DNA from 3 places in the Mesorhizobium sp. M0571 genome. Region 2 is predicted to be linked to each of the others. Evidence: riboswitches for the same ligand, from Rfam matches in the RefSeq annotation. Region 2 holds a riboswitch; each other region holds the start of a gene.
The links. A riboswitch is a leader RNA that binds a small molecule or an ion and turns the genes downstream of it on or off. The one in region 2 is predicted to bind cobalamin.
Positions count from the first base shown of each region.

Region 1: it holds a riboswitch for cobalamin, as region 2 does, so the genes downstream of both, metE (5-methyltetrahydropteroyltriglutamate--homocysteine S-methyltransferase) here and NKI85_RS09250 (DUF1636 family protein) in region 2, are expected to answer to the same signal.
Region 3: it holds a riboswitch for cobalamin, as region 2 does, so the genes downstream of both, NKI85_RS29905 (CbtB domain-containing protein) here and NKI85_RS09250 (DUF1636 family protein) in region 2, are expected to answer to the same signal.

Region 1 covers NZ_JAMYQT010000074.1:12,347-18,827, forward strand. The annotation lists gene NKI85_RS35085 (trans-sulfuration enzyme family protein) at 1-528, shown strand, start outside; gene NKI85_RS35090 (dihydrodipicolinate synthase family protein) at 581-1,483, shown strand; gene NKI85_RS35095 (FMN-binding negative transcriptional regulator) at 1,518-1,733, shown strand; gene metE (5-methyltetrahydropteroyltriglutamate--homocysteine S-methyltransferase) at 1,841-4,177, opposite strand; cobalamin riboswitch at 4,273-4,473, opposite strand; gene NKI85_RS35105 (hypothetical protein) at 5,019-5,273, shown strand; gene NKI85_RS35110 (helix-turn-helix transcriptional regulator) at 5,591-6,424, opposite strand.
Region 2 covers NZ_JAMYQT010000005.1:254,733-261,213, forward strand. The annotation lists gene cobN (cobaltochelatase subunit CobN) at 1-1,143, opposite strand, end outside; gene cobW (cobalamin biosynthesis protein CobW) at 1,160-2,197, opposite strand; gene NKI85_RS09250 (DUF1636 family protein) at 2,194-2,628, opposite strand; cobalamin riboswitch at 2,667-2,872, opposite strand; gene NKI85_RS09255 (winged helix-turn-helix domain-containing protein) at 2,891-4,099, opposite strand; gene NKI85_RS09260 (NADH-quinone oxidoreductase subunit A) at 4,435-4,800, shown strand; gene NKI85_RS09265 (NuoB/complex I 20 kDa subunit family protein) at 4,791-5,372, shown strand; gene NKI85_RS09270 (NADH-quinone oxidoreductase subunit C) at 5,378-5,983, shown strand; gene NKI85_RS09275 (NADH-quinone oxidoreductase subunit D) at 5,993-6,481, shown strand, end outside.
Region 3 covers NZ_JAMYQT010000042.1:8,064-14,544, reverse strand. The annotation lists gene cobD (threonine-phosphate decarboxylase CobD) at 1-557, opposite strand, end outside; gene cbiB (adenosylcobinamide-phosphate synthase CbiB) at 556-1,527, shown strand; gene cobO (cob(I)yrinic acid a,c-diamide adenosyltransferase) at 1,958-2,587, opposite strand; gene cobU (bifunctional adenosylcobinamide kinase/adenosylcobinamide-phosphate guanylyltransferase) at 2,589-3,110, opposite strand; gene NKI85_RS29910 (CbtA family protein) at 3,103-3,885, opposite strand; gene NKI85_RS29905 (CbtB domain-containing protein) at 3,901-4,080, opposite strand; cobalamin riboswitch at 4,117-4,312, opposite strand; gene NKI85_RS29900 (aromatic ring-hydroxylating oxygenase subunit alpha) at 4,454-5,647, shown strand; gene NKI85_RS29895 (MFS transporter) at 5,626-6,481, opposite strand, start outside.

The DNA of each region.
Region 1 (6,481 bases), on a different contig from region 2:
CTCGGCGACGCGCAAACGCTCCGCACGCTGCACGAAACGGGCCTGCGCTACATCACCGGCGCAGCGCTCTCGCCCATGTCAGCTTTCCTGATCCTGCGCGGTCTGAAGACGTTGACGCTGCGCATGGAACGGCACAGCGCCACGGCCCTTGCGGTGGCTCGGGCGCTCGAAGCGCACCCGGCGGTGGCATTTGTGAGTTATCCCTTCCTCGACTCGCACCCTGATCAGGTGACGGCGCGAAAACAGATGTCCAACGGATCGGGCATGTTGGCCTTTGGCCTCCACGCTGGATACGAAGGAGCGCGCCGGATGATGGACCGGCTCAACCTGATCACTCGCGCCGTCAGCCTCGGCGATGCCGACAGCCTCATCTATCACCCAGCAAGCCTCACCCGTGCCCGGCAGCCGATCCGCAAGGATGCGCATCTGGCCGATGGAGTGGGCGAGGACCTCATGCGTCTCTCGGTGGGTCTTGAAGACGCCGACGACCTAGTCGCGGACCTGCGGCGGGCTCTGGACGCCTTGTGATGACCTGTCGTCCGGCCAGTCCTGCGCTGACGCACAAACCTGGAGCCTTGCCATGGCATTCCTGAGCGGTCTTTCCGCGTTTCCCATCACGCCCGCCGATCGTGACGGCCGCGTCGATACCGTTGCTCTGCGCAGGCTGATTGCTCGGCTTGGCGCCGCTCAGGTCGACTCCATCGGTCTTCTCGGCAGCACCGGCACCTATATGTATCTGTCGCGCGAGGAACGGCGGCGGGCGCTCGCCGAGACCTTGGACGAAATCGCCGGGCGAATGCCGGTCGTGGTGGGTGTGGGCGCGCTGCGCACCGATGAAGCCGTGGGGCTCGCGCAAGACGCCCAGGCCCTTGGAGCTGCTGCGGGTTTGCTTGCCGCCGCCTCCTACACCCCGCTCACTGATGACGAGGTGTTCGAACATTTCTCCACGGTGGCGCGCGAAAGTGGCCTTCCGATCGTCATCTACGACAATCCAGGAACGACGCATTTCCGTTTCACCCCAGCACTCGTCAGCCGCCTGGCAAAGGTGCGGGGGATCGTCGCTATCAAGAATCCGACAGACAAGGGCGATGCGATCAAGAGCCATCTGGCCGACCAGAGGCGCACTATGCCGGAAGGGTTCTCGATCGGCTACAGCGGCGACTGGAACGCCGCAGAGGCCATGATCGCCGGCGCCAACACATGGTACAGCGTCCTCGCCGGCATCCTGCCCGAGGTCTGCGTGAAGATCGTCACGGCGGCGCAACAGGGCGATGCGGCCGAAGCGCGACGGATCGATGCCACGCTTGCGCCGCTCTGGAGCCTCTTCAAGGAGTTCTCGAGCCTTCGCGTCGTCTATGCACTTGCCGAATTGCTCGACATTTGCCGTACCGACCCCCCGCGTCCCATCCTGCCTCTGCCCTCAGCAGCGAAGCGCCAGATCGCCGCCGCGTTGGAACGCTTGCCATCGGATGTCAACCGGTGAACAGCGAACCCGGCGGCCAGTGAAGGAACCTGTCATGTATGTACCCGCGCATTTCGATGAACCGAGCCGAGAAGTCCTTTACGAACTGATCGAACAACGCACTTGGCGTGCTGATAACCATGGCTGGAGCGGTCTCGACGCCAATCACATCCCCTTCGAACTCGACACGTTACAGGGAGAAAACGGTACCCTTTACTCCTGCGCGATTAATACACGTGCCGAAGGAAAGTGCACATTCTCGCTCGAGTGACTTATTTCAAAGGATGTGATCGCGTTTTGGCACATTCACGGCCGACATGCGGCAGCCGGTCACTCACCACATGGTGAGCAACCAGGAAACCCTCCGGCCTCCACTTTCTACCGGAGCGCACGTGCTGCATCGACCATGTTCATGAGGGCAGGGCGGACCTCCTCCCATTTGCGTGTTTTGAGGCCACAGTCCGGGTTTACCCACAGTTGGGAATCCGACAGTCGCTCGCGGGCAAGCATGACGAGATCCGAAATCTCCCCGACTTCCGGGACACGTGGTGAGTGAATGTCGTAGACTCCGGGCCCGATTTCGTTCGGATATTTGGAGCTCGTGAAGGCGTCCAGCAGTTCCATTTTCGAGCGCGACGTCTCAATCGAAATGACATCCGCATCCATTTCAGCGATCGCGTCGATGATCTCGTTGAACTCCGAATAGCACATGTGGGTATGGATTTGAGTCGCGTCCTTTACACCCGTTGAAGCGATCCGGAAGCATTCGACAGCCCAGTCGAGATAGTCGTTCCAATCAGACTGGCGCAGTGGCAATCCTTCGCGAAACGCGGCCTCATCGATCTGGATCATCCTTGCGCCGGACCATTCGAGATCCGTCACTTCGTCGCGGATGGCGAGCGCGATCTGGCGGCATGCTTCGGAGCGCGGTACGTCGTCGCGAACAAAAGACCAGTTGAGAATGGTCACTGGGCCTGTGAGCATTCCCTTCACAGGGTTTTCCGTAAGCGACTGGGCGAATTGCCACCAGCGCAGCGTCATCGGATTGCGCCTCGATACGTCGCCGAAGATGATGGGGGGGCGCACGTAACGCGACCCATAGCTCTGCACCCAGGCATGCTGGGTGAAGGCGAAGCCGGACAGTTGCTCGCCGAAATACTGTACCATGTCGTTTCGTTCGAACTCACCGTGCACCAGCACGTCCAGCCCGATCTCTTCCTGCCAGCGAATTGCAGCTTCGATCTCCTTCTTCAGGAAGGTCTCGTAGTCGACATAGCTCAGCTGGCCCTTCGCATGAGCGGCCCGCGCCCTGCGTACCTGCGGCGTCTGCGGGAAGGACCCGATGGTCGTCGTCGGGAACGGCGGCAGCCCGAGCGTGCCGGCCTGGACTCTGGAGCGCTCGGCAAAAGCGCTCTCTCGTCGCTTCATGCTGTCGTCAATGCTGGCGATCCGTCCCTCAACAAGCGGGTCATGGATCTTCGTGGATGTCACGCGAGTGGCGGCAGCCTCGGCAGACGCTTTCAACGCGCCTGCCACCGCATCCCTGCCTTGAGTCAGGGCCCGGGCCAGCAACACCAACTCGTCGGTCTTCTGGGCCGCGAAGGCGAGCCACGACCTGATGTCCGCGTCGAGTTCGGTCTCCATGCGCAGGTCGATCGGCACGTGCAGCATCGAGCAAGAAGGCGCGATCTCGACGCGGTCCAAGGGCCAGCCGGCGACGATCGGTTTGATGCGGTCGAGAATGGCGGGCAGGTTCGCACGCCAGACGTTGCGGCCATCGATCAAGCCAAGCGAGAGCACCAGATCCTTCGGTGCGAGCCGACCCACGGTTTCCAGTTGCTCGGGAGCGCGCACGAGATCAATATGCAGCCCGGCCAGGGGCAGAGAAACCGCGGTTTCGAGATTGTCTCCCAGCGGCCCGAAATAGGTAGCCAGCATGATCTTCAGCTCGGGCGCGGCTTTCGACAGCTGGCCATAGGCGAATTCGAACGCAGCTCGTTCGTTCGGGTTCAGATCGAGGACAAGCGCTGGCTCATCGATCTGCACCCAGTCGGCTCCAGACAGCTTCAGCCTCTGCAGGAGTTGCTCGTAGACGGGCAGCAGCCGCGGCAGGAGCGCGATGGGATCGAATCCTTCGGCAGGCGATTTCGCCAGCTTGAGGAAGGTGATCGGTCCAAGGATGACTGGGCGTGTGTGAACGCCGAGAGCTTTAGCCTCGATGAAGTAATCGACCGGTTTCGTCGACGAGAGGGCGAACGTCTGATCATCGTTGAGTTCCGGCACAATGTAGTGATAGTTGGTGTCAAACCACTTGGTCATTTCCATCGCGGTTACATCAGACCGATGAGCCGCCTGCTGGTGACCAGCGTGTCGACAATCCTCCGTCTGACCCTGGTTGCCCCGCGCCATTGCGAAGTAGATGTCAAGTGGAACCTCGCCGCTATTCCAGCCGTAACGGGATGGAACGGCGCCGACCATGGCTGCGGTGTCGAGCACATGGTCGTAGAGCGAGAAGTCGTTCGACGGGATTTTCGACACGCCGCGATCGTGCTGCTCCTCCCAGCTAGCGGCACGGAGCGCCTTCGCGGTCGTGAGAAGGTCGGCAGCGGACGATTTTCCGGACCAGTAGCTTTCAAGCGCGAATTTCAGTTCTCGCCGACGACCGAAGCGGGGCACGCCGAGCGTTGCTACAGGAATTTGCTGAGAGACAGTCATGCCAGACCCCGATGGTTGGGGCGTCGGTGACAAGGAAGGCGCTAGCAGGCCGGCACGAACGCCAGGCTGCAGCGGCCACCGAGACACCCCGCCCGTGGACGTAATTCGCCGTGGCAGGTCTCCTGGCTCGCGGGGTCATAGCCTCTACCCGTCTTCCCAAGGCTATTCGCCTCAGTGACATGAGTGGGGTTGGCTCGCCGCTAACAGTTGCGGGGGCAGCGCCGGCATCGCACCGGCTTCCCTCTTAGCTCCGCTGCGGCAGCGCCGTACGGAGAACCACGACGCGGGAGACAATTACAGCAGTTCGCTTCTTTGTCAACGCCGCATAAAGAAATGTTTATGTCGTTATATTAAATTCCGTTGGCATGTTCCAAAGGTCGCCTCGAAAGCGAAAACTGTGGAAGCCTTGAGCGGCCGGTAAATCAAAGCAATGACGCACGGCGCCCTTGTCCAGGAGGATAGGAGTTCGTCGGCTGCCGGCAGCAAACATACCGGCAAGCGCCATGGTGCTGCTTAGCGCATCATGCGAACCACCTCGGCGTCGAACTTCGGCTCCGAGGTTCCGACCGCTTCGTCGCTCGCGACCATATTCGGCTCAATGGCGAGGCTGTTGCCCATGTGGAAGCTGTTGGCCGTGATGCCCTCGGTGATATGACACAACGATTTCGGGGGAGCACACCGAGGCCAGGCGCAGCGGCGTGTTGCGAAGTGATCGACGCCAATGTCTCGAACTGCTTGTTCGCAGCCCACCGGCTCAAGGTAACCCGGCTCAAACCACCGGGCCAGCTCAAGTCCTGTCCAAATGAGGCCTGAGCGGCAAATCGTCGTGCACGCGCACGGTTTGGCGTTCGATCTTGTGATGCGTCTTGGGCGGACAATCGCCACGGTGCAGCGCGCAGAAGCGGTCCCCAATTGGGAAGCCGAGGGCGGTGAGGGCAAGCCAGCGCCACAGGCGGAAGGGGACTTGGACCTGTTTGCCCTGCTGGACCACAAGTTCGCGACACAGGGCCTCAAGGAGAAGACCAAGAGTGATTATGCGCGGGACCTCGCCAAATTCATCAAAAGCAGCGGGCAGTCAAAGTTCGGCGCCGATTGACATGGAGATAGCCATCGCGGCGGACCGCCCAGGCGGACCGCAAGCCGGAATACAACCGGGTGCAGGCGGCCAAGCTCGTCCACAAGATGGCGTCGGGCACACACCGGCGATGGGAGAGCGGACCGTGGAGTGCAGGAACTTCACGCCTATCCACGCTCCCGTGGACGTGTCCTGCGGCACATCGGCAGCGATATTGAGGAGGCAGTTGAGCTTCTGGTCGAGCACTCTTACCTGCCACTACCTACGCTTAACGTCATCTCGTACTGAAAACGCACCACGCAAGGTCGAGATGTAACATGCGCCCTTCGTGGATGGTTCTAAGCTTCCTCGGGCGCGGTCAATCTGTGATAACGGTCGCTTGGAACCTCCATCACCGCGACGCGATCAAGGTTGGCGTATCGCGCTCGGTGGTAACCTTCTTCCTCCACTTCGGCGAAACTACACTGGGGAACGTCAAAGGTCGCAGCTTCCAATCCGAAGAAAGTCGTAGCGGTTTCTTCATCCAAGAAGTTCCACTCATCTTCTCCGTCGTCATATGTGACGCGAACATAGGAGGCCATGCGCACGGCTTCCTGATCACCCATCTCTGCGATGATGGCATCGCATTCTTTCTTCAGCTTTCCTGAAACCTCACCCTTATCCCAGTCATCCAAAGCCCGATAGATTTCTGGATGATAATACTCTGGCATCTCCTCTACATCGTCACCGATAAGCTCAATGGTGCGGACATATTGCGGATTTATCAAGAGTATTTTGTTGTCAAGGCTCCAACAATACAGCCATGGCCTGCTTGTGTTATTTCTACGCAGATTATGAAGTTCCTTCAACTGACGTAAAATCGATTCACGCGCCTTTTCATCGATAGGATATTGGCGGCTGCCAACAGTCGTCTTGATTCTGAGCGTGCCGTATCGCGTTTCGGCATCGGCAATTGCAAACGGGCTCGTGCGCCACTCCTCGACATCAATCTTCCAGCCCAGCAGCTCCTCGACCGTGCATTTCAACGTGAGACAAAGGTCCTTGATCTGCTCGACGTTCAACTGCGTTTTGCCTGTTTCCCACCGGGCCACAGTCTGTTGCGTCGTTGCCATCTGCTCTGCCAAATCTTTTTGAGTCATGCCCAGTCGAACCCTAAGCTCTTTCATGTTCATAACTCACCTCGCGTGTTCAACACACGCATTGGATGAATTAATCTAACACGTCAAGCG
Region 2 (6,481 bases):
GCTCTTGAACGAAATAGCGCCGGCGAGGATGCGGCCGTCGAGTTCCGGCAGGACGACATGCATGGCGAGGTCGGCGGGCGCAAGGCCTCGCTGATTGTTTTGCCAAGTGTCGCGGCGTGTCGTCGCGACGATCACCTGGAACACTGGCACGCCGGCGCGGTCGAATAGGGTTTCGACGCCGGGCTCGGCGCCCGAGGCGAAGGCGGTCGCGGTGATGATTGCGGCAGGCTTCAACGATGCAAGCACGGTCTCGACGAAGGCGAGCGACGCGGGGTCCTTGAGGCTGGAGACGAAGATCGGCACGGGAACCATGCCGCGCGCTGTCAGCGCTTCAAAAAGCGCGTCGATGGGCGCGACATCGGCGGCGAGCAGCATCGAACGGTAGAAGAGGATTGGGATGACGGGGGCGACCTCTCCCTCCCCCTCGAGGGGAGGGTGGCCCGCAGGGCCGGGTGGGGTCGTTGCGGAAGTGCTCGACGCTTTCTGTTGGCGCGCTTCAAAGTGTTGGCACGCTTCAGAGAGGACCCTACCCCCGGCCTGCGGCCGGACCCTCCCCTCGAGGGGGAGGGGAACGTCGCGCTGTACGACGCCTAGTCCTGGTTGATAGTGGCCGACTTTCGGCACGCTGACCGGTTCGGCGACAGCCGCGTCTTGCCCCGCCAGTCGCGCCAGCCTCTGCACCAGCGCCGTCATATTTGCCGGGCCGCCTTCGCGGAAATAGTCGAGCAATCCATCGAGCTCTTCGCGCGGCAACGTCGAGCATTCGATCAGCCGCAAATCCTCGTCGCGGCATTCGCCGGGCAGCAGCGCCAGTTTTATGCCGCGCGCCCGGGCGGTCGAGGCAAGCTGGTCGCAGCCATAGCGCCACCACTCATAGCCGCCGAGGATGCGGACCAGGATAACCTTGGCGTGCCGGGCAACGCTGTCGATCCACAGGTCTACGGACATCGGATGGCGCAGATCGCGCAAGGCCGCGAGCCGCATCGACGGCAAGCGATCCGCATCTGCCTTCCACGCCGCCGCCAACCCTGCCAGGTCGCTGTCGGTGAAGGACAGCGCCACGACATCCGCAGGCGTTTGCCTGAGATCAACAGGCTCGGCGAGATCGTCGAGCGAGGCGGATGTGGTGGTGAGGATGTGCATCGCGGTTCGTGCTTTGTCAGCCGGCGAGGATACGCTCGATGGCCGGGCGGTTCAGCCCTTTCAGTCCGATGACGACGAGGCGCGAGCGGCGATCGTCTTCTGCGGTCCAGGCGCGGTCGTAATAATGGTTGACGCGCGGACCGACCGCCTGCAGCAAGAGCCGCATCGGCTTGCCACCGACCTCGACGAAACCCTTGACGCGCAGCACGTTTTCTTCCTCCGCAGCCGTGGCGACGCGCTGTGCCAGCTCGTCCGGGTTGGACACCGACGCGATGTCGATGACGAACGAATCGAAATCGTCATGCTCGTGGTCGAGTTCGTCGTCGTGATGGGTCTTGCGGTTCTCGATGTCGTCCTCGACGGCGAGGCCGAGGCCGAGCAGCACAGACGGATCGACCTTGCCTTGTGAGGTCGGCACGATCTTCACCGCGCGCGCCACGTGCTTGCCGATGACGGCATTGGCGCGGGCCGAGCCGGCGGCGTCCATCAGGTCGCTCTTCGACAATATGATCAGGTCGGCGCAAGCGAGCTGGTCTTCGAACACCTCCTCGACCGGATCGTCATGGTCAAGCGTCTCGTCCTGCGCGCGCTGCGCCCGCAGGGCGTCCATGTCATTGGCGACGCGGCCATCGGCCAGGGCCGGTCCGTCGACCACGGCAATGACGCCGTCGACTGTCACCCGGCTCTTCACCGACGGCCATTGGAAGGCCTGGACCAGCGGCTTGGGCAGAGCGAGGCCGGAGGTTTCGATCAGGATATGGTCGACCCTCGGCGTCAGCGACAGGATCTGGTCCAGCGCGGGGACGAAATCGTCGGCGACGGTGCAGCAGATGCAGCCATTGGCCAGTTCGACGATGTTTTCCTCGGGGCAAGTTTCAATGCCGCAGCCCTTGAGAATCTCGCCGTCGATGCCGATGTCGCCGAACTCGTTGACGATGATGGCCAGCCGCTTGCCTTTGGCATTTTCGAGCAGATGGCGGATCAGCGTCGTCTTGCCGGCGCCGAGAAAGCCGGTGACGACGGTGCAGGGCACGCGGGAGACGGAAGCGGTCATATCTGATCCTTCAAAAGGTCGAGGGGAGGGATTCGAGCCACAAGGCCGCGCTTCAGGCAATCGGGGCGGCCGCGCCATGGAATGAGACCGTCCGTCGAGGTGGCGAAGAGCTTTGCGCCAGCGACGAGATCGGCACCGCTGGTCTTGGTCAGGTCGCCGAAGACGTAGCTCCAGCAGCCGTCGCGCAGGATGGCGGCGCTGAGCCGGCGCTTGCAGTTGCCGAGGCATTCGACGGTGCGGATATTGATGTTTTCGCCGGAAGCGGCGCGGCGTGTGTCCTCGGCAAGCAGCTCGCCGGCGCGGGGATGAGCGTCCGAACCGGTCTCGTCACGGCAGGAAGAGCAGACGATCACGGTAACGCCGGCCAGGGAATCGCCATGGCCGGACAATAAATCCGCTGTCTCAGCCAAAAAACTGCTGTCGCGTTCCAAATCAGGCTCCTTGCCCGGAAAACCCGCCAGGCGATCGGATTCTTATGTCCTAGACGGCAGGTCTCCTGGCTCGCGGGTCATCGCCTTGATGCCGCCTTCCCGGGAACGTCCCAGTGGTTTTCGGCCGAGGCTCGTCGCTTACAGTTGCGGGGACAGCCGCGGATTTGAAATCTTGCGATCTCGCACCGCATTCCCTCTTGGCTCCTCCCTTTGCCGAGAGGAGACCGTCTGAAGCGGATTTAGGCTTGTGGAGGCAGTTGTGTCAACGCACGTCTACGGCGGCAACATCGGCGAGCGGCTGGCCTAGGTCCCCGGCAGCCGTCACCTCGATGCGCTCAAGCCCGAGCCAGCCCTGCATCAGCTTCAGTTCCTCGAAGAGTTGGGCCGCGGTTTCAGCCGGCGCGCCGGGTTCGGCGTAGGCGGCATGGACACGCAGCACGCCGGCCGGGCGGTCGGCCTTGAGGTCAACGCGCGCCACGATCCTGTCGCCGAGCAGGAAAGGCAGCACATAGTAGCCGTATTGGCGCTTTTCGGCCGGCGTGTAGATCTCGATACGGTAGCGGAAGTCGAACAGTCTTTCGGTGCGCGACCGCTCGAAGACGACCGGATCGAACGGGGCAAGCAGGGCGCGTGCCTCGATCTTGCGCGGAAAACGGGCGTCCTTGTGGAGATAGGCTGTTTTATCCCAGCCTTCGACGCGTACCGGCAATAGCTCGCCCGCCTCGACCAGTTCCTCGATCCGGCCCTTGATGTCGGCGGGAGAGAGGCGGAAATAGTCGCGCAGGTCGCCTGCTGTCGCAACGCCGTGGGCGCGGGCGGAGATACGCAGCAATTCGCGATGCGCGTCCTCCGCGGAGGGCACCGGCAGGGCTAGGATCGCCGGCGGCAGCACGCGTTCGGGCAGATCGTAAAGCCGCTCGAAGCCGCGACGCGACGCCGTTGTGATGCGGCCGGCCCAGAACAGCCATTCGAAAGCGTGCTTGGCGTCGCTCCAGCCCCACCAGCCGCCGGAGCCTTTCTGGCCTTCGAGAGCGGATGCGGCGATTGGGCCGCGATCAACCACCGCGCGATAGATGTCTTCAATGTAGGCAACGCGTTCACGCCCCCATTTCGCCAGCCCCAGATACATCTCGTCGCCGCGCTCGGCCCGCTGCATGCGCCAGCGCATGAGCGGATAGGTCTCGACCGGCAGGAACGAGGCTTCGTGCGCCCAATATTCGAAAACCAGGCGCTTGCGCGTCACGGCGGCGTCGTCGAGCAGCGCCAGCTTGTAGCGGCCAAGCCGCGAATAGAGCGGCATATAATGGGCGCGCACGACAGCACTGACGGAATCGATCTGCAGCAGGCCGGTACGGGCAAGCACCCGGGCCAAATGCCGGCGGTCGGGCGTGCCGGTAGGGCGCGGGTCATTGAATCCCTGTGCCGCCAGCGCGATGCGGCGGGCCATGGCGAGCGAGATTTTTTCCTTTATCAAGGCGGCATCCTGATGATGTCAGACAGAGCAGAGGACCTGCGATTCCGTGCCATGCTAGCAGGGTTTTGGCGGGATCCATGTCAGGAGAGAAAAGTGGAGTGAAAAGTGAAGGAAATCAAACAGGAGCGGATCGGACCAGTTTTCCCGGATATGCCGTCCAGCGCCGCGATTTGAACAAGGTTTGACTTGCTTCGCCGAAAGCGCTGCGCTAACCCTCGCCGCGTTGCAGCATAGAGCCCCCTAAAACGGTTCAGTGGTTAAACTGTCACGCTTCCGCAAGTGGGTCCCGTGCTGTAATCAGAGTGGATTGGCCGCCAACGGAAAGCTGCAGCATGAACGCATTGTTGAGTTCGTACCTGCCCATCGTCCTGTTCATCGGCGTGGCGCTGGTTGTCGGCCTGGCGCTGCTTGCCGCACCCTTCCTGGTCGCCTATCGCAACCCCGATCCGGAAAAGCTTTCGGCCTATGAGTGCGGCTTCAACTCGTTCGACGACGCCCGCATGAAGTTCGACATCCGCTTCTACCTGGTGTCGATCCTGTTCATCATCTTCGATCTGGAGGTGGCCTTCCTGTTTCCGTGGGCGGTGTCGTTCAGCCAGATCGGCATGCTCGGTTTCTGGTCGATGATGGTGTTTTTGGCGGTGCTGACCATCGGCTTTGCCTATGAATGGAAAAAAGGAGCGCTGGAATGGGATTGAACGACAGTTCCGGCACGCTCGTCGCGCCGAAGCCCAAAGGCCTCATCGACCCCAACACCGGCAGGCCGGTCGGGTCTGACGACCCGTTTTTCCTGGAGATCAACAACGAGCTCGCCGACAAGGGTTTTCTCGTCACCTCGACCGAGGCGCTGATCACCTGGGCGCGCAGCGGTTCGCTGATGTTCATGACGTTTGGCCTCGCCTGCTGCGCCGTCGAGATGATCCATACCTCGATGCCGCGCTATGACTCGGAGAGGTTCGGTGTTGCGCCTCGCGCGTCTCCGCGCCAGTCCGACATCATGATCGTTGCCGGCACGCTGACCAACAAGATGGCGCCGGCGCTGCGCAAGGTCTACGATCAGATGCCGGAGCCGCGCTACGTCATCTCGATGGGCTCCTGCGCCAATGGCGGCGGCTATTATCATTATTCCTATTCGGTGGTGCGCGGCTGCGACCGCATCGTGCCGGTCGACATCTACGTGCCCGGCTGCCCGCCGAGCGCCGAAGCGCTGCTCTACGGCATCCTTCTCCTTCAGAAGAAGATCCGCCGCACCGGCACGATCGAGCGGTGAGCGGCATGACCCAGGCGTTGAATGACCTCTCGACCTATCTCGGCGAGAAGCTGATCGGCCGGATCGGCGAGGCGGTGTTCGCTTATGGCGAGCTCACCATTTCTGTCGAACCGCGCGACCTGATCGAGGTGACGACCTTCCTGCGCGACGACCCGAAATGCCAGTTCATTTCGATCATTGACGTCTGCGGCGCCGATTATCCGTCGCGGGCGAAGCGCTTCGACGTCGTCTATCACTTGCTGTCGCCGAGACAGAATATCCGCATCCGCATCAAGGTCCAGGCCGACGAAGAGACGCTGGTGCCGTCGATCACCGGGATATATCCCGGCGCCGACTGGTTCGAGCGCGAGACCTATGATCTCTACGGCGTGCTGTTCTCAGGTCATCCCGATCTGCGGCGGATCTTGACCGACTACGGCTTCGAGGGTCATCCGCTGCGCAAGGATTTTCCGCTGACCGGCTTCGTCGAGGTGCGTTACGACGACGAAGCCAAGCGCGTCATCTACGAGCCGGTCGAGCTCAAGCAGGAATTCCGCAATTTCGATTTTCTCAGCCCTTGGGAGGGGACGGATTACGTCCTTCCAGGCGACGAAAAAGCCAAGACGAATTGAGACGCCAAAATGGCTGAGACTTCCGTTCGCAACTTCAATATCAACTTTGGGCCTCAGCACCCTGCTGCCCATGGTGTTTTGCGGTTGGTACTAGAACTCGACGGCGAAGTCGTCGATCGCGTCGATCCGCATATCGGGCTGTTGCATCGCGGCACGGAAAAGCTGATCGAGGCCAAGACTTATCTGCAGGCCGTGCCCTATCTCGACCGGCTCGATTATTGCGCGCCGATGAACCAGGAGCATGCCTTTGCGCTCGCCGTCGAGCGGCTGCTCGGCATCGAGGTGCCAAAGCGCGGGCAGTTGATCCGAGTGCTCTATTCGGAAATCGGCCGCATCATGTCGCATATTCTCAACGTGACGACGCAGGCGATGGATGTCGGTGCGCTGACGCCGCCTCTGTGGGGCTTCGTCGAGCGCGAAAAGCTGATGGTGTTCTACGAGCGCGCCTCGGGGTCGCGCATGCATGCCGCCTATTTCCGCCCCGGCGGCGTCCACCAG
Region 3 (6,481 bases), on a different contig from region 2:
CTTTCGCTGCGCGGGCCGACATCCATGAAGGCCTCGTCGACCACCAGCAGCCCGCCTCTGGCGCGCAATTTCGCGGCAAGGCGAAGCAATCTTTCGCGCTCGACGACGCGCCCGTCCGGGTTGTTGGGATTGACGACGACGGCAAGGTCGGCCGCCGCCAAGGCTTCGAAATCATCGACTTCAGCCGCCGCATGGCTGGCGATCGCCGCTGCCCGCCGATGCTCGGCATAAGTCGGCCCGAGCACCAGCGCCTTGCCTGGGCTGACCAGCGAGGCGACGCGCGGCAACAGGATCTGCGTGCCGGGCGCCGCTGCGACGTTCGCCGCCGAAGGTGCGCCATAGGCGCTTGCCGCGACCGCGGCCAATTCACGGGCACGCGCGGCTTCCGGCAATCGCGACAGGGCGGTGGCGGGCAAATCGAAAAGCGGGTAGGAGTGCGGATTGATCCCGGTCGAGAGGTCGACGAAAGGCAGTGGCGCGTGAGGGAAAAGTGCCCTCGCCCGGCCAAGGCTTCCGCCGTGGTCCACTGCCGCCGTCACTCCATCAAGAGACTTCATGTCGATCCTGATCACTTTCCTGTCGCTAGCCATCGAACTTGTCCTCGGCTACCCGGCCCGGCTCTTCGATGCCATTGGCCATCCCGTCACCTGGTTCGGCAGGCTGATATCCTTTCTCGACCGCAGGCTCAACCGCGCCACTGATTCCGACGCCCACCGTCGCCGCTGGGGCGTCGTCGCGCTGCTGGTGATCGTGCTGGTGCCGGCCGCCCTCGCCCTCTGGCTGGAAACCATGCTTTGGAGCTTTCCTCTCGGCTTGTTGATCACAGCAATCCTGGCGACGTCGCTGCTGTCGCAGAAGAGCCTGGCCGAGCATGTCGAAGCGGTCGCCGACGCACTCGACACCGGCGGACTGGACATGGGCCGCATTGCCGTCTCGCGGATCGTCGGCCGCGACCCGGAAAAGCTCGACAGGGCCGCTGTCTGCCGCGCCGCGATCGAAAGCCTGGCCGAGAATTTTTCCGACGGCGTCGTGGCGCCGGCCTTCTGGATCGGCGTTGGCGGGCTGGCCGGCGGCGTCGGCTACAAGGCCGCCAACACCGCCGATTCGATGATCGGCCACCGCACGCCGCGCCACGAGGCCTTCGGCTGGGCGGCGGCGCGCTTCGACGATTGGATCAACCTGCCGGCGTCGCGGCTGACGGCGCTGCTGATCGTGCTTGCCGCTTTCCTGGTCAAGGGCGCCGACGCCAGAGGCGCCTGGCACGCCGTGCGGCGCGATGCGAAGAAGCACCGCTCGCCCAATGCCGGCTGGCCGGAAGCGGCGATGGCCGGTGCGCTCGGCCTGGCGCTCGCCGGCCCGCGCTCCTATGACGGCGTCCTGGTCGATGACGCGTTGATGGGTGAAGGCGGCCGGCGCGACGACATCGAGAGCACCGACATCAGGCGGGCGCTGAAACTCTACCGGGTCGCCGACTTTCTGCTGATCGCGCTGTTCGGGATGATTTCGGCGCTCGTTATCTTTGCGTGACCTGCGCTCGAGATTGAGATCAAATAAAAACCCGCCATGCGGCGGGTCATCGGCGCGAATCAGCACCATAGCTAGATTAGTAGCATAGCTGCCGGCACAAAGCAAGAACAAAGTTGCCCGTCAGCGCTGGACCCGGCTTCATTCCAGCTTGGTTTCCTCGCCCCACGAAGTGGGGAGAGGTGGCTCGGCGAAGCCGAGACGGAGAGGGGAACCGCGCTCTACGAAGCCCCCTCTCCGGGGCGGGCGGGCGGCCCCCCCCCGCCCGGGTCCGGCCACCCGCCCCCACCCACCCCCCCGCGCGGGCCGCTGCGCGCCCACCTCTCCCCCGCTTCGCGGAGGGCGAGGAACCCAGGTCTTGAGAAGTCGGTGGGCAGCCTTGGCAAGCGTCATCCGAGTTGGACCTTCGTCCGAAATGTCCCGAGGCAAGCCCTCAGAACTCTATCCCCTGCTGCGCCTTCACTCCGGCGGAGAAGTGGTGCTTCGTCACGCCCATCTCGGTGACCAGATCGGCCGCCTCGACCAATGCCGGCTTGGCGTTGCGGCCGGTGACGACGACATGCAGGCCTTCGCGACGGGCCTTCAGCGCCGCGACCACTTTTTCGAGGTCGAGATAGTCGTAGCGCAGCGCGATGTTGAGCTCGTCGAGCACCACAAGGCTGATCGACGGGTCGGCCATCAGCTCGAGCGCCTTCGCCCAGGCGGCCTCGGCCGCCGCGATGTCGCGCTTCAGGTCCTGCGTCTCCCAGGTAAAGCCCTCGCCCATTGCGTGCCAGACGACGCGGTCACCGAAGGCAGCAAAGGCGTCCTTCTCGCCGGTGTGCCACTTGCCCTTGATGAACTGGACGACGCCGACGCGCTTGCCGTAGCCGAGCATCCTGAGCGCCAGCCCGAAGGCGGCCGTGGTCTTGCCCTTGCCCGGCCCGGTGTTGACGATCAGCAGCCCCTTCTCGACCGTCTTGGCCGCGACCTCGGCATCCTGCACCGCCTTGCGCTTGACCATCTTGGCGCGGTGGCGTTCCTCGCCCTTGGGATCGATGCCTTTGTCCCTGGTATCAGCCATGTCATTTCACCTTGAGCGGCAGCCCCGCCACCATCAAAAGCACGGTGTCCGCGACAGCCGCGACGTCCTGGTTCAACCGGCCGGCGGCATCGCGAAACTGCCTTGCCAGCGCATTGTCCGGCACGATGCCCTGCCCGACTTCGTTGGACACCACGAACCACGGTCCTCGCGGCCGCGAAAGCACGTCCGCCAGCCTTCGGCATTCGGCATCGCAATTATGTTCGGCCAGCATATGGTTGGTCAGCCACAGCGTCAGGCAATCGATCAGCACCGGCTGGCCGTCAGGCAGCGCCTCGATCGCGCCGGCAAGGTCGAGCGGCGCATCGATGGTCGTCCAGCCCTCGCCACGCCGCGAGCGGTGCAGCGCGATGCGCTGGCGCATCTCCTCGTCATAGGCTTGCGCCGTGGCGATATAGCTCCACGGCGCCGGACAAGCCGTTACCAGCCTCTCGGCATGGGCGCTCTTGCCGGAGCGCGCACCGCCGATGACCAGGGTCAGTGCCCCGGCAGCGCGGTCAGGCAAAGCTGTCGCGCAGGCTGGTCGCCGTGCCGGTGAAGCGTCCGCGCACCACGCCGACGACCGCGCCGAGCACCAGCCAGAACACCAGATTGGTCAGCGTCACCGCCACCACGAACTGATGATGCAGGCCTTCCGGGATCGCCGTTTCGAAACTATCGGGCTGCGGCGCGCCGACAATATGCGGCGCCACGATCAACGCTACGGCAAGGATCGCCAGCGGCAACGATCTGCGGAAGGCGATAAGGCCGAGCCCGGCGGCGGTCGCCACCACTGTTGCCCACCACCAGATCTGGCGTTGGACAAGGTCGGCCGCCGGCATCGCCGGCAATTCCGGCGGTAGGCCGAGGCCCGGCGCCAGCGTGAACACGGCAAAGCCGGCCAGCCCCCAGAACAGGCCCTGGCGCCAATTGCCGATGCCGCCGGCGAATTCCGAAACCGCGACTAGGACCAATGCGAAGCCGATGCCGGTGACGATATTGGCAACGACGCTGAAGGCAAAGCGCTCGAAGCCATCGGCCGGCGCCCAGCCTTCGTCCTCAGCCGGAGCCATTGCTTCAGCCGGTGCCGGCGCGGCGCTGCTCATAGCCGTCGTGCCCGCGGCGTTCTCGGCCGGTGCCGCAGGTGCCGCGGCATGGTCATGGCCGCCGCCGGCCTGTTCGTAGACTTCCGCCTTCAGGATGAGCGGCACCGTGGCATAGGCCTGCATGCAGGCGAGAGCGATGCCGGCCACAAGCCCTGCGATCGCCGCGATGAACACGACGTTGCGAAACAGTGTCATGATGTCAGCCCCTTGTCAGTGGCAGGGAAAGCCCATCGAGTGGCGATAGTCGTGCGCGGCATTGTGGACCGCATCGATATGCGAGAAGCCGACAAAGCCCATGACGAAAATGCCGAGGAATGCAGCAAGCGCCAGCTGCATGAAACGCGACTGCGAGGAGACGGAAGCGCCGAGCGAAACGGAAGCGGTATTCATGTCTTGTCCTTTCGCCCTCCACCCGAGGGCATAGAAGTCAGTTTCCTGTCGCCGGCAGGTCTCCTGGCTCGCGGATCAGCGCCCTTCCCCACCTTCCCGAAGGCGCACCTTCAGTGGCATATGGAGAGGACTACCGCACACAGTTGCGGGGGCAGCCACGGCATTGGGCAAAAAATCGCCCGCACCGCATTCCCTCTTGGTCCCTAATGGAACCGACGACATCAGGGACTATAGGCAGAATCGCCGCGCCCGGCAAACCAAATTCCGCCGGATCGTGTGGCGAATGCGCCGTCTCGCCAAGCCGCCGGCGCCCCGCCCCTGATTGACAATTTTCACCGCCGGGTGTCGGCTGCCGCATGGGAGGAAGCCGGCCATGCAACCCAGCCCGAACGAGCGCGGTCCCTATAACGGCCTGACCCGGGCCGAGCCGACGCTGCCGTCGCCGGCCTATTGGGACATCGCGGGCTACCAGCGCGATCTCGACGCCATCTGGCATCGCAACTGGGTGCTCGTCTGCCGAGAGGCCGACCTTGCCCAGCCGCTGGCTTTCAGGACGTTCCGTATAGGCACGCAAGAGGTCGTCGTGCTGCGCGACGAGACCGGCGAATTGCGTGCCTTCCACAACACCTGCCGGCACCGCGGCTCGCAGCTTTGCCAGGAAAGCGAGGGCCGGCTGAAGGCGCGGTTCATCACCTGCCCCTATCACGCCTGGTCCTATTCGCTGCGCGGCGATCTGGTGCGCGTGCCGTCGAAATCGCTGCCTGACCGCTTCGATAAGGCCGATCATCCGCTCTACCGGGTGGCGCTGTCGGTGTGGCGCGGTTTTGTCTTCGTCAACCTCGCGGAAGACGCTGCCGGCTCGGCTGAAACATCCTTCGATCCGGCATCCGGCAACCTCGCCAACTGGCCGCTGGAAACGCTGCTGAGCGGCCATATGCTGCGCAAGGTGATGAACTGCAACTGGAAGATTTTCTGGGAAAACTTCAACGAGTGCCTGCATTGCCCCGGCGTCCATAAGGACCTGTCGCGGTTGGTGCCGATCTATGGCCGCGGCCTGATGGGCCGCCACGACGATCCCGAATGGGCTCGCCATGCCGACAATGACGCGCCGGAATTTTCCGGCGGCTTGCGGGCAGGAGCCGAGACCTGGTCGCGCGACGGGCGCGTCCACGGCTCGGTCTTTTCCGGCCTGACGCCGGCCGAGCGTACCGCCGGGCAGACCTATGCCACCAGCCTGCCGTCGATGTTCATCGTCGGCCACGTCGACTATGTCAGGACCGTGCGGCTGGTGCCGCTTGGGCCGGAGCAGACCGAACTCACCGCCGAATGGCTTTTTTCGCCCGAAGCGCTCGCCGATCCGGCGGCGGACATCGACAATATCGTCGCCTTCGGTACCCAAGTGCTGGAGGAAGACGCTGACATCTGCGAGGTCAACCAGAAGGGCCTCCGCTCGATGCGCCACAAGGCCGGCGTGCTGATGCCCGAGGAATATGACTTGCACCGCTTCCACAACTGGGTGCGCGACCGGCATGCGGCGCTTGAACATCAAAGCGATTTGGGCAGATAGCGCCAGGTGACGAAGCCACAGGCAGCGGCCAACACGCCGAGCGTCGCGAAAACCGCGCCCAGGCCGAAGAACGCCAGCACCACCGAATAGACCAGCGGCGGCGTCAGCTCGGAAAAGTCGAGATAGGTGCGGTAGACCGCCGCCATCTGCGCCCGCTCATAGGAGCGCACCGAACGCATGAAGGCGGTCGAGCCCAGCGCATCGAGCGCAATGGTGAAGAAGGCGCCGCAAAGCAGCAATGCGCCGCTGACGAGCGGTGCCGCCTCGCCGACGGCGCCGGCCGCCAGCAGCGTCGCCGACATGGCGAAATAGGCGAACGTCATGGTTCGCCGGCCGCCGAAACGCTTTCCTGCCCTGCCCCAAAAGATGGCCATGAACAGCAGCGCATTGCCGGCCGAAACCAAAAGGCCGCCGGCCAGCTTGCCCTCGCCGGTGATCACCATAAACAACGGCCCATAGACGAAGAACGTCGTCCAGAAGCAGGAGCGGCCGAAGGCGATCAGCCAGGCGAGCCTCAGCCTTGGCTGCGCGACGAAGCGGCCGATATTGGCCAGAGGATTGACCGGCCGTGTCTTGCCGGGGCGGATCGACTGGTTGTCGCCGAGCCGATAGGTCCAGAACAGCGCCAGCAAGGCCATGGCGAAGACGGCCACCGCGCCATGCGCCGCATAGATGCCGAAACGTGTGTAGAGGAAAATGCCGAGCGTCGGCCCGGCGGTCCAGGCAAGCATCGACCACGCCATGCGCAGCGACTCGGCCTGCATGAAGTCGGTCTTGCGGATATGGTCCATGATGTAGAGGTTGAGCGTGATCGCCAGCGCGCCGGCGCCGACG